DNA from 3 places in the Streptomyces sp. NBC_01320 genome. Region 1 is predicted to be linked to each of the others. Evidence: riboswitches for the same ligand, from Rfam matches in the RefSeq annotation. Region 1 holds a riboswitch; each other region holds the start of a gene.
What was found. Region 1 has a riboswitch for cyclic di-AMP ahead of OG395_RS23815 (C40 family peptidase). Riboswitches for the same ligand answer to the same signal wherever they lie in the genome.

Region 1 (5,265 bases):
GCGTCACCGTCGGCTTGTCCGAGGTACGCCGGGTCGCGAAGCCCGAGGGGCCCGAGCGGGCGCGCGACGAGGACAGCGACGACGTGATCCCCGACGTCGGTCCGGCCGGGGCCGCCATCGGCCCGGTCCGCTTCCACTCCAGATGCTGGTCCGGGATCTCCTCCAGGAACCGCGACGGCGGGTTGTACGAGGGCTGACCCCACGCACTGCGCATGGCCGCCCGGGTCAGGTAGAGCCGCTCACGGGCACGGGTGATGCCGACGTACGCGAGGCGCCGCTCCTCCTCCAGCTCCTTGACCTGTCCCAGGGCGCGCATGTGCGGGAAGACGCCGTCCTCCATGCCGGTCAGGAACACCACCGGGAATTCGAGCCCCTTGGCCGTATGCAGCGTCATCAGCGTGATGACGCCGGAGCCGTCCTCGTCCTCGTCGGGGATCTGGTCGGAGTCGGCCACGAGCGCGACCTTCTCCAGGAACTCGGCGAGCGTGCCCGTGCTCGCACCTTCCTCCCCGGCGGACTCCCCCCGCTCCTGCTCGAATTCGAGCGCGACGGCGGCGAGTTCCTGGAGGTTCTCGATCCGCGTCTCGTCCTGCGGGTCCGTGGACGCCTGGAGCTCGGCGAGATAGCCGGTCCGTTCCAGCACCGCCTCCAGCACCACGGCGGGGCCCGCGCCGGACTCGACGATCGTGCGCAGTTCCTCCATCAGCGTGTTGAACCGCTTGACGGCGTTGGCCGAGCGGGCCGCCATGCCGTACGCCTCGTCGACGCGGCGCAGTGCCTGCGGGAACGTGATCTTCTCGCGCAGCGACAGTGCGTCGATCATCGCCTCGGCGCGGTCGCCGATACCGCGCTTGGGCACGTTGAGGATGCGGCGCAGCGGGACGGTGTCCTCGGGGTTGGCGAGGACCCGGAGGTAGGCCAGGATGTCCCGGACCTCCTTGCGCTCGTAGAAGCGCACGCCGCCGACGACCTTGTAGGGCAGGCCGACGCGGATGAAGATCTCTTCGAAGACGCGGGACTGCGCGTTCGTCCGGTAGAAGATCGCGACGTCGCCGGCTTTCGCGTCGCCCGCGTCGGTCAGCCGGTCGATCTCGTCGGCGACGAACTGCGCCTCGTCGTGCTCGGTGTCCGCGACATAGCCGGTGATCCGGGCGCCCTCGCCCGCGTTCGTCCAGAGGTTCTTGGGGCGGCGGCTCTCGTTGCGCTCGATGACCGCGTTGGCGGCGGAGAGGATCGTCTGCGTGGAGCGGTAGTTCTGCTCCAGCAGGATCGTCGTCGCGTTCGGGTAGTCCTCCTCGAACTGGAGGATGTTGCGGATCGTCGCGCCGCGGAAGGCGTAGATCGACTGGTCGGCGTCACCCACGACGCAGAGCTCGGCGGGGGCGTCGGTCTCTCCGGCCGGGCCGACCAGCTCGCGTACGAGCGTGTACTGCGCGTGGTTGGTGTCCTGGTACTCGTCGACGAGGACGTGCCGGAAGCGGCGTCGGTAGTGCTCGGCGACGTCGGGGAACGCCTGGAGCAGATGGACCGTCGTCATGATGATGTCGTCGAAGTCCAGTGCGTTGGCCTCGCGCAGCCGGGACTGGTACATCGCGTACGCCTGGGCGAGTGTCTTCTCGAAGCCGTCCGCGGCCTGGCCGGCGAAGGTCTCCTCGTCGATCAGCTCGTTCTTCAGGTTCGAGACCTTGGCCGTGAACGACTTCGGCGGGAAGCGCTTCGGGTCGAGGTCCAGATCGCGGCAGACCAGGGCCATCAGCCGCTTGGAGTCGGCCGCGTCGTAGATCGAGAACGACGAGGTGAAGCCGAGCCGCTTCGACTCGCGGCGCAGGATCCGCACGCACGCGCTGTGGAACGTCATGACCCACATGGCGTTGGCGCGCGGTCCGACGAGCTGCTCGACGCGCTCCTTCATCTCGCCCGCGGCCTTGTTGGTGAAGGTGATCGCCAGGATCTGGCCGGGGTGCACACCCCGCTCGGCCAGCAGGTGGGCGATCCGGTGGGTGAGTACCCGGGTCTTGCCGGAGCCCGCGCCGGCGACGATGAGCAGCGGCGATCCGGCGTGCACGACCGCGGCGCGCTGCTCGGTGTTCAGCCCGTCGAGCAGGGCGGCGGAGTCGATGGCGGGGCGGTGGGCGCCGTCCCGGTAGTACGCGTCCCGGGGCGGCGGGGGCGCGTCGAAGACACCCGCGAAGAGGTCCTCCGGCACCGCTTCGGGTGCGGAGTCCTCGGGGGGCGGCGGGGGTTCTTCCTCCGAGTGCTGGAGGCCGGCCAGGAAACTGTCGTCAAAGAGGCTGCTCATCGCCTCACGAGTCTAGGACGACGCACCGACACTCTGCGGCCGCATGGAGAAGCACGGCCGGAGGACGCCTACGCACGGAGAGCGTCCGCCCACGTCCCGTAAGGAAATCGGCGCCCGGACCACGTCCTCCGGCCCCTCTTCATCAAGGTCACGAAAACGTATCAGACATATCGAACATCAACCTTCACAGCGGCACCACGAGTTGGCTAGCGTGCTCCGTCGGGTGGCCCGTACCCCCTTGAGGCGAACCACGCCGAGCGGGCTCCCCCGCCGAATCCGGGCTGCCCACAGGGGAGTTCGGAACCGGGGACCCACATGCAAAACCGGGGTGAATCGGTCTGTATCCCCACTCGGACCGTAGGGCAGCCTTCCGTTCCGCCCGAACCCGACAGCTAACCCGGTAGGCGGTCCACGGAAGGAGATGCCGGCTTTGGCATCGCATCGCAAACCGCGCAGCCGGGTACGCGCCACCACCCCGGCCGTCGGGCTCACGACGGCCGCACTGGCAGGGGTGACCCTGCTGTCGACCCAGAGCGCCACGGCCGCCCCGAGCGCGCCCAAGCCCAGCATCGAGGACGTACAGAAGAAGGTCGACGACCTCTACCGGCAGGCGGGTACCGCGACCCAGCAGTACAACAAGGCGAAGGAGGCCTCCGCCATGCAGCGCGGCAAGGTCGACGCCCTGCTGGAGGACGTGGCCGAGCGCGCCGACAAGCTGAACGAGGCGCGCAGAACGCTCGGCAACTACGCGGCCGCGCAGTACCGCACCGGTTCCATCGCCCCGACCGCCACCTTCTTCCTGGCCGACGACCCGCAGTCGTACTTCGACCAGAACCAGCTGATGAACCGGATGACCGCCCAGCAGCAGAAGGCGGTCACGGACTTCCGTACGCAGCAGGCAGCGGCGGCGAAGAAGCGCACCGAGGCGACGAAGAGCCTGGAGACGCTCACCGAGTCCCAGGCCACGCTCCGGACCAGCAAGCAATCCGTCCAGAAGAAGCTGGGCGAGGCGCGCGCGATGCTGTCGGAGCTGACGGCCGAGGAGAAGGCGCGGCTGGCGGCACTGGAGCGCGAGAAGGAGGCGGAGGCCAAGCGCAAGGCGGAGGAACTCGCCCGTCGGCAGGCCGCCGCCAAGGCCGAGGCGGACCGCAAGGCCGAGGAGGCGGCGAAGCAGGCCGGCTCCACCGGCGGCACGGGGACGAGCACCGGGACCGGGACCGGGACCGGCTCGGACACCAGCGCCACCACGAAGGCCGAGAAGGTTCTCGCCTTCGCCCGCGCCCAGATCGGCAAGCCGTACGTCTGGGGAGCGACGGGCCCCTCCTCGTACGACTGCTCGGGGCTGACCCAGGCCGCCTGGAAGGCGGCGGGCGTCGACATCCCCCGCACCACCTGGGACCAGGTGAAGATCGGCACCCGGATAGCCACGGCCGACCTGCAGCCGGGCGACCTCGTCTTCTTCTACGACGACATCAGCCACGTCGGTATCTACAAGGGCGACGGCATGATGATCCACGCCCCGAAGCCGGGGGCGAACGTCCGCGAGGAGTCGATCTACTACATGCCGATCTACGGCAGCGTGCGCCCGGCGTAACACCGGGCCCGCACAAGAGGAGCCCCTGCCGGGTCCGGCAGGGGCTCACTCCTCATGCGGATGGGTCCGGCTCAGGTCCAGAGTGTCGCGATGAAGATGTTGGCGACCGTCAGCCCGCCGACCGCCGCGAACACGCCCTTCTCGACCTTCTCCTCGTCCCGCTTGATGTAGACCAGCGCGAGGATCACCACCAGGACCGCCAGCTTCACGCCGATCTTGATGTTGTTGACCGGGTGGTCGTCGGCCTGGTTGAGCCCGACCAGCGCGACACCGGTGACCAGCATGGTCAGCGCGCCGTGCAGCATCGCCGGGACGAAGCGTGCCGTGCCCGCGCCCATCGCCTTCATCTGGGTCAGGAAGCCGCCCAGGAGGGCGGCGATGCCGATGATGTGCAGTGCGACGAAGACATTGATGAGTACGTCCATGAGGCCGCAGCCTAGCCGGGGCCATATCACCCCTCTTCGGCGAGGTGGGGGCTCCTCGGCATTTCCCTCGCATCTGCACCAATTGCCTGACTCTGATGGAATTTTCCAGTCACTCGGCGACAATACATTGCCAAATTCGGGCAATAGCCGTCATTGTGACTCTTCCTCGCGCCCCGGGCTTAGCGTCCCTGTCCAGGTGGCCGGCTTCACCACCGCTCCGCACCCGGACGGCAGCCCGGTCACCTCGCCGAGAAATCCGGCGGCGGGCCGCTCCCCCTGTTGGCGTCCCGCCGCCGGACCTCAGCGGCCCGCCGGTAGCCCCCGACGGGCAGTCGACGCAAGGAGCCCCGCCCCCTTGGCAGCGCATCGGAAACCCAGGCAGCGCCCGCACACCGGCTCCGCCGCCCGCACCGCAGCCACACTCGCCTTCGCCGGGGCCGCGACCGCCGCCGTCCTGCCGGGCTCCGCGCACGCCGAACCACAGCCCACCCCCACCCGGATCAAGGCCGCGGTGGACCGGCTGTACCACGACGCCGAGGTCGCCACCGAGCAGTACAACGGCGCGAAGGAGGAGGCGACCGCCGCCGCCAAGTCCCTGAACGCACTGCGCGACGAGGCCGCCCGCAGGACCGAACGCCTCAATGCCTCCCGCGACGCACTCGGTTCGCTCGCCGCCGCGGAGTACCGCACCGGCGGCCTCGACCCCGCCGTGCAGCTGGCGCTGTCCTCGGACCCCGACCAGTATCTGCAACGGGCCTCGTACGTGGAGTGGGCCGCCGACCGTCAGGCGGCCGAGGTCTCCAACGTGCAGCGGCAGGTCACCGAGATCGCCCAGCTGCGCACGGAGGCGAAGGACGAGCTGGCGGCCCTCACCGCTCGCCGGGCGGACCTGAAGAAGCACCGGACGACGGTCAGGGCCAGACTGGCCGACGCCCAGAAGCTCCTCG
Region 2 (5,265 bases), 1.7 Mb from region 1:
AAAAGAAATGAGAAGTCAGTTGCGGTCGGCGCTGTCCACGCCGTCCCACAGGTTGGAGTGCCACGGCCGGTCGGTCTCCTTCGCCCCTCCGCTGCGCTCCTTCGCCGCGTCGGGGTCGATCACCGTGTAGCTGGTCTCCCCGGGACGCACGTAGTGCAGGTGTTCCCGGGCCAGCCGCCGGATGTACGCGTCGTCCTGGAGGCGCGCCTTCTCGTCGCGCAGCTCCTCGGTGTGCTTCTCTGCCTCCTGCGCCAGCCGCTCCTGGTCGGCGATCTCGTCGCGCTGCGACACGTACTGCCGCATCGGGTACGCGAGCGCCACCACCAGGGAGCAGACGACCAGGGCGAGGAACGCGGCCCGGCCGGTGAGCCGGGAACGGCGGGCCTGGCGACGGTTCTGGGACCGGTAGACGCGGGCGGCGGTCTGCTCACCGAGCAGTCGCAGCCGGGTCGCGGTGGAGAACCGTTCCCGGTCCTTCGCGGCCATGTCTCCGCCTCCCCACTACGCACGTCCGTCCCCGCACACGGTACGGGACCGAGTGCGGGGACGGACGGAGGCCGGGGCCTTTGCCCGATGCCGGGCCTGCTATCAGCCCTTGAAGCGCGGGAACGCGGAGCGGCCCGCGTACACCGCCGCGTCGTCGAGGATCTCCTCGATGCGCAGCAGCTGGTTGTACTTGGCGACGCGGTCCGAGCGGGCCGGGGCGCCGGTCTTGATCTGGCCGCAGTTCACCGCGACGGCGAGGTCGGCGATGGTGACGTCCTCGGTCTCGCCGGAGCGGTGGGACATCATGCACTTGAAGCCGTTGCGCTGGGCGAGCTCGACGGCGTCCAGGGTCTCGGTCAGCGAACCGATCTGGTTGACCTTGACGAGCAGCGCGTTGGCGGAGCCCTCCTCGATGCCGCGGGCCAGGCGCTCCGGGTTGGTGACGAACAGGTCGTCACCGACGATCTGCACCTTGGCGCCGAGCTTCTGGGTGATGACGTTCCAGCCGGCCCAGTCGTCCTCGTACAGCGGGTCCTCGATGGAGACCAGCGGGTACGCGGAGACGAGCTCCTCGTAGTACTCGGTCATCTCGGCGGCCGAGCGGGACTTGCCCTCGAACTCGTACTTGCCGTCCTTGTAGAACTCCGAGGCGGCGACGTCGAGCGCGAGCGCGATGTCCTTGCCCGGGGCGTAACCGGCTTCCTTGATGGCCTCGAGGATGAGGTCCAGGGCGGCGCGGTTCGACTCCAGGTTCGGCGCGAAGCCGCCCTCGTCGCCGAGACCGGTCGACAGGCCCTTGGTCTTCAGGACCTTCTTCAGCGTGTGGTAGACCTCGGCGCCCCAGCGCAGGGCCTCGGAGAAGGACTCCGCGCCGATCGGCGCGATCATGAACTCCTGGATGTCGACGTTGGAGTCGGCGTGCGACCCACCGTTGAGGATGTTCATCATCGGGACGGGCAGCAGGTGCGCGTTCGGGCCACCGAGGTAGCGGAACAGCGGCAGGTCCGAGGCCTCGGACGCGGCGTGTGCGACGGCCAGCGAGACGCCGAGGATCGCGTTGGCGCCGAGCGAGCCCTTGTTCTCGGTGGCGTCCAGGTCGAACATGGCCTGGTCGATCAGCCGCTGCTCGGTGGCGTCGTAGCCGACGAGCTCCGGGCCGATCTGCTCGATCACGGCGAGGACGGCCTTCTCGACGCCCTTGCCCTGGTAGCGGTTGGGGTCACCGTCGCGAAGCTCAATGGCCTCGAACGCACCGGTGGAGGCGCCGGACGGAACAGCAGCACGGCCCGTGCTGCCGTCGTCGAGGCCAACCTCGACCTCGACCGTGGGGTTTCCGCGGGAGTCGAGGATTTCCCGGGCTACGACGACGTCGATGGACGGCACGAGGCATCTCCTTCTGGGATATGACGCTGGTTGTGCAGGGTCGCTTTGGCCTTGCGACAAGAGCCTAACCGGCTGGGCCGCCTCGGTCCGCCGACCGCCCGCCTCCTGGGACGAAAAAGGACCCAAGGGCTCTCATAGCAGGGCAAAGATCCAGATTTCTACTGGACGGTAACGACAACAGTTGAACGCTGAAACCCCGACCCTGCGCGTACGGGGGAATCCGCGCCGGGTCGGGGTGCTCGGGGAGGAGAGAGCCCGTATCTACGGGGAGCCCGTAGATACGGAGGCCCGTCCTACTTCGTCAGGTGGAGCTGCTGACCCGGGTAGATCAGGTCGGCGTCCTCGACGATGTCCTTGTTCAGCTTGAAGAGCTGCTGCCAGCCGCCCTTCACCTTGTGCTGCGCGGCGATCTTGCTGAGCGAGTCGCCGGACTTCACCTTGTACTCGCCGTCGCCCTTGGCGACCTTCGCGCCGGTCGGCGTGGTGACGGTCTTCTTGGTCGCGGCCTTGGGGGCGGTGCCGCGGTCCGCGCGGGAGGCGGCGGGGGCCTCGGTGCGCTCGACCTGCTTCGGCGCGGCCTGCTTCGGCTCCTGCGCCGGAGTGCTCCGCTGCGCGGTGGAGCCGGTGTCGACGCCCGGGTCGACACCGTCGTTGGTCAGGTTGCCGGCGCCGGCGCAGCCCCAGGCACCCGGGCCCTGCATGTCGAGGAGCTTCTCGGCGGTGGCGATCTGCTGTGCCTTGGTGGCGAGGTCGGCGCGCGGGGCGTACTGCGTACCACCGGCGGCGGCCCAGCTGGACTGCGAGAACTGCAGGCCGCCGTAGTAGCCGTTGCCGGTGTTGATGGACCAGTTGCCGCCGGACTCGCAGTGGGCGACGGCGTCCCACGTGGCGACGGAGGCTGCGGAGGCACCGGTCGCACCCATCAGGGGAGCGGCGATGGCGGCACCGGTGACGCCGGCGAGCGTGGCGACACGGACGGCCTTGGACGGGCGACGGTGCTTGCCCTTGCTGTTCAGCAGCATGGAACTTCTCCTCACCGACGCCTACGAGGTGAGCTGTCGGGTTCGGGCCAAGTGAGTTGCCCGGTCGCATGTCCTAGCACGCGACTTCACCCCGAGCCGGTCCTGACGGTCTTTCGGCCATCGGGCCCGGCGGCTTACCTGGGTCCCCCGCTCCTGCCTACGGCGCTTTACGCGTCTGTTCCCTTCGACCGACGGCAGGATTCGGCGTGACGGTCGACGGGGCCCGCGGTGCGAGCGGTTCCGACCGTAAACGTACGCAACCTCGACATTCAAAGATGGGCATAACGGACAATCAGTCCTTACAGGCATCCGATCGCACAGTGTTTTCGCAGGTGAGGAGCGGTGCGGACAGACCCGGCAGACGCGACACGCCAGTTGACACAAAGAGACCCATGTCTCACTTACGCATAAGCGGACATAGGTCCCTGAACTACCCCTATTTTTGGGGTGCTTTTAGCCGTTTATCAGACTGCTCTCACTTCGACTTCACGCCGAGATCGAGGCTCTGGCCAGGCAGGATGAGGTCCGGGTCGCCGCCGACCGCACCCTTGTTCGCCTCATAGAGAGCGGGCCATCCACCGGGAACCTTCTGTGCGTCAGCAATCGCCCAGAGGTTGTCGCCCGGCCGGACGGTGTAATCGCCGTCTGTCGCCGCCGCGCGCGTGTCGCGCCCGGCACTGTTACCGCGGGAAGCATGCCGACCCGAGTCCCGGTCGCCGCCCCTGCCCATGCCATGGCTCACCTCGGAAGCCGGCGCACCGCGGTGCTTGCCACCCACCCCATTGTCGGACGAGCCAGACTTCTGGGGTGATTCGGATGAATCAGACTTCTTGGACGACGGCGTGGCTGACGGCTTGTGCGACGCCTTGCCCGAAGGCGTGGCGGACGCCTCGGTGGACGGCGCCTCGGACGCATCCCCGCTCTCCGCCGGTTCGGCCGAGGGCACGATTCCCGGGTCGACCCCCGGCAACGACCCGTCCTCCGTGAGCCCGGAGATCACCGCACAGCTGGGCCACTCCTTCGGCCCCCGGTCGTCCAGGACCTTCTCGGCGACCGCTATCTGCTGCGAGCGACTGGCGAGGTCGGCGCGCGGGGCGTACGCCTCACCGCCGTACGCCTTCCAGTCGCCCTGCGAGAACTGAAGACCGCCGTAGAAGCCGTTGCCGAGGTCGGCGCTCCACATGCCGCCGCTCTCGCACTCTGCGACCCGGTCCCAGGTCGTGGCGTCGGCGGCGTGCGCACCGGCCGCGCCGAGCAGGGGGATGGCGATGGCCGAACCGGTCACGCCTGCGGTGACGACGATCGCGGGTGCCTGGCGAGGGCGACGGTGCCTGCCGTTCGCGGAGCCCATGGGATTGCCTTCCGTGTGACTGACAAGTGACTGGTGAGTCGAACGGTGAACGTAGCGGCACTCGAACGCCTGTCACAAGTCGATGCAGCGCAGATCACGTGAAAGTCACAGAGTTGACAGGGCGTCACCTTCGCCGGAACGCCGTCCGGGACCGAACTCCACCGGAAGCGTGCGCAGTCCACGCATGATGAGCCCGCCACGCCACCGCAAATCGGTAGGTTCCACCGCAAGCCGCAGGTCCGGGAGGCGCCTCAACAGGGTGGCCAGGGCAGCCTGCCCCTCCAGTCGGGCAAGCGGTGCTCCCAGGCAGTAATGGATGCCGTGCCCGTATCCGAGGTGCTGATTGTCACGCCGCGCGAGGTCCAGCGTGTCCGGGTCCGTAAACCGTTCCGGGTCGCGGTCGGCGGCGGCGAGCACCACCAGCACGGGGTCACCCGCCGCGATCCGCTGCCCGCCGAGGGTCAGCGGCTCGGTGGCGAACCGCCAGGTCGCCAGCTCCACCGGACCGTCGTACCGCAGCAGTTCCTCGATGCCGGTCTCCAGCAGCCCGCTCTCCCCCGCATCGAGCGAGCGCTGCAGCCGCTCCCGCTGCTCCGGATCGCGCAGCAGGGCGTACACCCCGTTGCCGATGAGGTTGACCGTCGTCTCGAATCCCGCGAAGAGGAGGATGAAAGCCATGGCGGCGGCCTCGTTCTCGGTGAGGTGCTCGCCGTGGTCGCTCGCCCGGATCAGCCCCGAGATCAGGTCCTCCCCCGGGTTCTCCCGCTTCCGGTGGATGAGCTCCGCGAGATAGCCGCGCATCTTCTTCACCGACCGGGCCACCCCGCCGCGCGGACCACCGCCGTGGCGGATCATCATCCCCGCCCAGTCCCGGAAGTCGTCCTGGTCCTCGCGCGGGACGCCGAGCAGGTCACAGATCGCGTAGATGGGGAGCGGGAACGCGAAATCGTGGATGAGGTCCGCGGATCCCTCCTCGATGAAGTTGTCGATGAGGCGGTCCGTCAGCTCCTGCACGCGCGGGGC
Region 3 (5,265 bases), 4.0 Mb from region 1:
CAACTGCACCTGTACATGGGGCAGTTGGGACAACCGTGCCAAATGGCGCAGCTGCTCCCGCATCACCCGGCGCCCGCCGACCTCGCGCCGCAGCACCGCCTCGTCGAGCACTGCGGTCAGCCGCAACGGCGGATCCGTCCGCAGCACTCCCTGCCGCGCGAGCCGCACCTCCACCAGCGAGTCCAGCTGACCGGCGGGCAGGCCGTCCAGGGATGAACGGGTCACCGCCCGCGCGTAGTCGGCGGTCTGCAGCAGCCCGGGAACCACCGAGGTTTCCAATGTGCGGGCGGTCCGGGCCTGGGACTCCAGACTGATGAAGTCCCGGTACTGGGGCGGGATGAGGCCGCGGTAGGCGTGCCACCAGCCCGTGCCACCACCGCCCGCCGAGCCCGCGAGCATCTCCAGAAGTGCCCGTAACTGTGCGTCGTCCACGCCGTAGGCATCAAGCAGCCGGCCCACATCGGCCGGTTTGACCCCACTCGCACCGGTCTCGATCCGGCTCACCTTCGACTGGTGCCAGCCGAGGATCCGTGCGGCGTCCCGACTGGTCAGTCCGGACGCGTGGCGCAGACTCCGCAGTTCCTCCCCGAGTTTGCGGCGACGTACTGCGGGGCCGTGCTGCATCGGCGGCCTCCCTCCCTCTCGTACCGAGGGGCCAGTGTGACGCCACCCACGCCTGTCCGGGCCGGAGTTCACCGCTTCGAGCGACAGATATATGCATATCTCGTTGGATCGCCGTCACAGCGGGCAGCATCAGTAGCAATCTGGCGCGAAGCACATCCCGGACCGGTCGCGGGTCGGTCCGGGCGGGAAAGGGACGGCTCGCCATGGCAGACCATCAAGAAGCACGTGTCACTCTGCCCAGCGAGCCGGTCTCGGTCCCCGCAGCCCGGAGATACGTGGCCCGGGTGCTCGCCGACTGGGGACTGCCCGACGACACCGAGACAGCCGACACCATCCGGCTCATCGTCTCGGAACTCGTGACCAACGCCGTCCAGCACACCTTCGGTCAGTCGCCCACCTTCACCGTGGACCTCCGGCTGGAGCGGGAGGAGCAGCTGCACCTCGGGGTGACGGACAGTCACCCCCGCCGGCCCCAGCGCCTGCCCGCTGCCGTGCAGCAGGACAACGGCCGCGGCATGGTGATCATCCGCTGTCTGGCCAAGGAGTGCGGCGGTCGTCTCAGGGTGACGCCCACCAGCGAGGGGGGCAAGACCGTCTGGATCGCGCTCCCGTGGACCGTACCCGCCCAGACCTGACTGCCCGAGCGGGCGGCGCACGTCACTGGGCCGACGTCGCCCGCCCGAAGCCGCCGCGCAGCAGCGCGCACAGCGTCGCCGCCGCTCCGCTCGCGCGCTCGCCGTGGTGCACCACCGAGATCGTCCGCCGGAACGCCGCGGGTTCCAGCCGCCGCACGGACAGCGGAGTCGGCGACATCGCGGCGACCATCTCCGGTACCACCGCCATCCCGATCCCCGCGCTGACCAGGGCGCACACCAGGGCGTAGCCGGGCGACTCGCAGACCACCGCGGGCGTCGCCCCCACCTCGGCCAGGGCGTTCTCCACCCCGCGGCGGGGCGGATGGGCCGGTGCGCTGCTGATCAGCGGCCGGTCTGCCAGCTCCGTAACCGGCAGCCGTCCCGTGCCCTCAGACAGCACCTGGCCGACCGCAGTGATCAGCACCAGCTCCTCGACCAGCAGCGGCTCCACGCAGACCCCGGACGGCACCGGCGCCGCGGGCCCCGGCTCGTACGCATGGGTCAGCGCCAGATCGACCTTACCCGAGGCGACGGCGGCGATCCCCCCGGGCGGTTCGTAGTCCGTGACGGACAGCTCCACATCCGGGTGGGCGCGCCGGAACGCGCTCAGTACCGGCGGCAGCAGATGGATACCCGCCGTGGTGAACGTGCCGACCCGGAGGCGTCCGCCGGAGAGCCCGGCCAGTCGGCTCAGTTCGTGGCGCGCACGGTCCATCTCGTCGAGGACCCGCCGGGCGCGTACGACCAGCAGCTCGCCCGCGGCCGTCAGCCGGGCGCCACGGTGGTGGCGCACCAGCAGCGCGGCGCCCGCCTCCCGCTCCAGCTTGGCCAGCTGCTGGGAGAGTGCGGGCGCGGTGTAGCCGAGGCGGGCAGCGGCGCGCGTGATCGAACCGGCCTCGGCGACCGCCACCAGCGCCGCGAGCCGTGTCGGGTCGAACATTAAGCGTTCCTTTTGGCAGACCCAGAAGATTGCAAGTACATGCTGAAGGCTACGTCGGTCCATGGTGGACCCATGGACGGACAACTGATCGCCTTCATCGGGGTCGCCGCAGGGATGGTGGCGCTGCCGGGCGCGGACTTCACGGTGGTCGTACGGAACGCACTCGCCTCGCGTGCGGCCGGGGTGGCCACGGCGCTGGGGGTCGCCGGGGGACTGCTCATCCACACGGCGCTCGCCGTCGCCGGGCTCGCGGCGGTCCTGGTCACGGTGCCCGTCCTGTTCAGCACGGTCCAGCTGCTCGGCGGGGCGTACGTCCTCTATCTGGGAATCAGTGGCGTGCACGCGGCATGGCGCCGCACCAGGGATGCTGGCGTGGGCACGAGGGTGGACGGAGGGCCGACGGCGACCAGCGCGCGGCGCGCCCTGCGCCAGGGCTTTCTGACCAACGCTCTGAACCCCAAGGCGCCCGTGCTCTTCCTGAGCCTGCTGCCGCAATTCGTCCCTGACGGACAGCCGCCCCTCCCCAGGACCCTGCTGCTGGCCACCGTCGTCGTGCTGCTCGCGCTGATCTGGTTCCCGTCCGTGGCGCTCCTGGTGGACCGCCTGGGCCGGTGGCTGCGCCGGCCGCGTACCGCCCGCGCCATCGAGGGCGGCAGCGGCGCGGCGCTCACCGCGCTGGGGCTGGTCCTGGTGACCGGACCCCTGGTGTACTGAAGCACGTGGTGAATGGGGGAGCCGGAGGAGAATCGGAGGGATCAGCGAACTCGTCCGTACCAGACGCTTCTCGTCCAGATCTTCTCCAGCCGCACGACGGAACCGGTCTTCGGGGAGTGCCAGATCTTCCCCCTGCCGGCGTAGATGCCGACGTGGTAGACGCTGCGTCCCCAGTGGAAGAAGACCAGATCGCCACGTTTCCGCTTCGACGCCGAGACGTGACGGGTCTTGTTGTACTGCTGCTGGGCCGTGCGTGGGAGCCTCTTGCCCACCTTCTTGAACGCATACAGCGTCAGCCCGGAACAGTCGAAACGGTGGGGGCCGGTGCCCCCGTACCGGTACGGCGATCCCTTCTTCGACGCGGCGATCTTGAGCGCCTTGGTCGCACGCGTCGCGGCCTGGGCGTCGGTCACGACGCCGGGGACGATCATGGAGCCGCCGACGGCGGCGAGGGTCAGAACCGTGGCCGTACCGGCCCGGGCGATCAGAAACGGGACATGAACCTGCGCAGTCATGCGCAACCCTTCGTCAGCCGCCTGTGAAGGATGACCTGTCGGGTTCGGGCTGGCGAAGTTGCCCGGCCGCGCGGTGCGGCTTCACCCCGAGGGTCGACCGGATGCCGGTCGACCCGTTGTGCTCGGGTCCTCCACTCCTGCCGATCCACTTCTGTCGACCAGTCATCCGGGCGGCGGCAGGACTCGGCGTCCGCCCGGACCGCCTCGCCGTGGTGGCGGGGGCTTGTCGTCCCACGGATCTTGACTCACCGGCTGCCGGATTTCCGAAGCAAAACAGCGATATGCGAAGTTCGCCACTAATGGTCTGTTTGGTTGAGCGAGGGGTGATTTGGGTACTCGTCAGACCGTCTCGACCGGTCCCGTACCAGCGACGGAACGGCATATTTCGCTCACCGTCCACGTCGGCGGCGCAAGTCGAGTTGTCCCTCTCGCGGGGGATTCCTTGCGCCGGACGAGCGAGAAAATTCGATCAGCGTGCCGGGCGTGTCGCCTACGGAGAGATGATCAACTCATCGGGGCCGGGGGCACGGTGACCCGTCCGGCCCGCCGCTCCCCGTCCAACACGCGTAGGGCCCGTGCCAACGTCGCGGCGTGGATCTGTGCTTCACCCCGCTCGTGCATCATGGTGAGCGCGTCCCGCAGGGCGCCCGACCGCGAGGCGAGTGCCTGGGCCGCGCGCAGCGCGCCGTAGGTGTCGCTGCCGCGGGCGGGGTTGATCCGGCCCAGCTGGTCGAGCACTTCCAGGTAGCAGTCGATGAACTCGGCCTCGGCGCGCGTCAGTGCGGGCAGCGGTGGGAGGTGGGGTGGCTGCATCGGCGGTTCACCTCGCGCTGTTCGGCGGGAGCGACGTCCTGCGGTTCTCCAGGACGTGGTCCACCAGCCCGTACGCCTTGGCTCCGGCGGCGTCGAGGATGAGGTCGCGCTCGAAGTCGGCGGCGATCCGCTCGGCGCTGCGGCCGGTGTGGCGGGCCAGCATGCGGGTGAGCAGCTCACGGACGCGGACCAGTTCCCGCGCCTCGATCTCCAGATCGGACGGTTGGCCCTGAACCGGCTCCGGGAGCTCGGGCTGCTGGACGACGACCCTGGCCCCGGGCAGGGCGTGCCGTCGGCCGGGAGCGCCCGCGGCGAGCAGGACCGCCGCGCTGGAACCGGCCTGGCCGAGGCAGAACGTCTCCACCTCGCAGGTGAGGTAGTCCATCGTGTCGTAGATGGCGGACATGGCGCCGAACGAGCCGCCGGGGGAGTTGATGTAGAGGGAGATCGGCCGCTCGGGCGCGGCGTGCTCCAGATACATGAACTGCGCGATCAGGTCGTTGGCGGCGGTGTCGTTGACCGGGGTGCCGAGGAAGACGATGCGCTCGGCGAGCAGCTTGGAGTACGGGTCGAGGGTGCGGGTCCCTTCGGTCGTGCGCTCGGTGAACTCGGGCAGGACGTAACGGGCGGCAGGGCGGAACATGGCTGGCCTCTCCTCCGGTGTCTGTACGCGCCTGCGGGGGCATCCGTAAAAAAATGTACAGGACGTACAGAAGGTTATGATGGGGAGCACGCATCCTAGTGATCCACTAAAAGGCCGAGGTCAGAGCAATGCCGGTGAATTAGCGGAACCCTGCTGGTCAGGAGCTCACCGATGGTTGGTTTGGGTGGATTTCACCCTTGGTGACGCTGGGTAGTTCGTCACGTTCTGATGAGGACTCAGCTGAGAGCCGGACACAGCAACGGAGCCCCCGGTAAGACAGAAGATCGACCAAGATCCGACTGTCTGACCGGGGCTCCGTTGGGCGCTCAGTCTGCCACCATGCCCGTCCTGCCCGCCAGGGTAGACGCGCACAACTCGCAG

Region 2: it holds a riboswitch for cyclic di-AMP, as region 1 does, so the genes downstream of both, OG395_RS31690 (transglycosylase family protein) here and OG395_RS23815 (C40 family peptidase) in region 1, are expected to answer to the same signal.
Region 3: it holds a riboswitch for cyclic di-AMP, as region 1 does, so the genes downstream of both, OG395_RS42275 (C40 family peptidase) here and OG395_RS23815 (C40 family peptidase) in region 1, are expected to answer to the same signal.

Annotation. Positions count from the first base shown of each region.
Region 1 covers NZ_CP108390.1:5,280,886-5,286,150, forward strand. Annotated here, with positions in the region: gene pcrA (DNA helicase PcrA) at 1-2,299, opposite strand, end outside; cyclic di-AMP (ydaO/yuaA leader) riboswitch at 2,558-2,722, shown strand; gene OG395_RS23815 (C40 family peptidase) at 2,721-3,893, shown strand; gene OG395_RS23820 (hypothetical protein) at 3,965-4,318, opposite strand; gene OG395_RS23825 (C40 family peptidase) at 4,674-5,265, shown strand, end outside.
Region 2 covers NZ_CP108390.1:6,947,975-6,953,239, reverse strand. Annotated here, with positions in the region: gene OG395_RS31700 (FtsB family cell division protein) at 16-486, opposite strand; gene eno (phosphopyruvate hydratase) at 589-1,869, opposite strand; gene OG395_RS31690 (transglycosylase family protein) at 2,163-2,891, opposite strand; cyclic di-AMP (ydaO/yuaA leader) riboswitch at 2,895-3,066, opposite strand; gene OG395_RS31685 (transglycosylase family protein) at 3,367-4,242, opposite strand; gene OG395_RS31680 (cytochrome P450 family protein) at 4,348-5,265, opposite strand, start outside.
Region 3 covers NZ_CP108390.1:9,278,355-9,283,619, forward strand. Annotated here, with positions in the region: gene OG395_RS42255 (helix-turn-helix domain-containing protein) at 1-624, opposite strand, end outside; gene OG395_RS42260 (ATP-binding protein) at 828-1,259, shown strand; gene OG395_RS42265 (LysR family transcriptional regulator) at 1,282-2,199, opposite strand; gene OG395_RS42270 (LysE family translocator) at 2,272-2,913, shown strand; gene OG395_RS42275 (C40 family peptidase) at 2,955-3,428, opposite strand; cyclic di-AMP (ydaO/yuaA leader) riboswitch at 3,432-3,595, opposite strand; gene OG395_RS42280 (hypothetical protein) at 3,933-4,241, opposite strand; gene OG395_RS42285 (ATP-dependent Clp protease proteolytic subunit) at 4,249-4,884, opposite strand; gene OG395_RS42290 (IS4 family transposase) at 5,224-5,265, shown strand, end outside.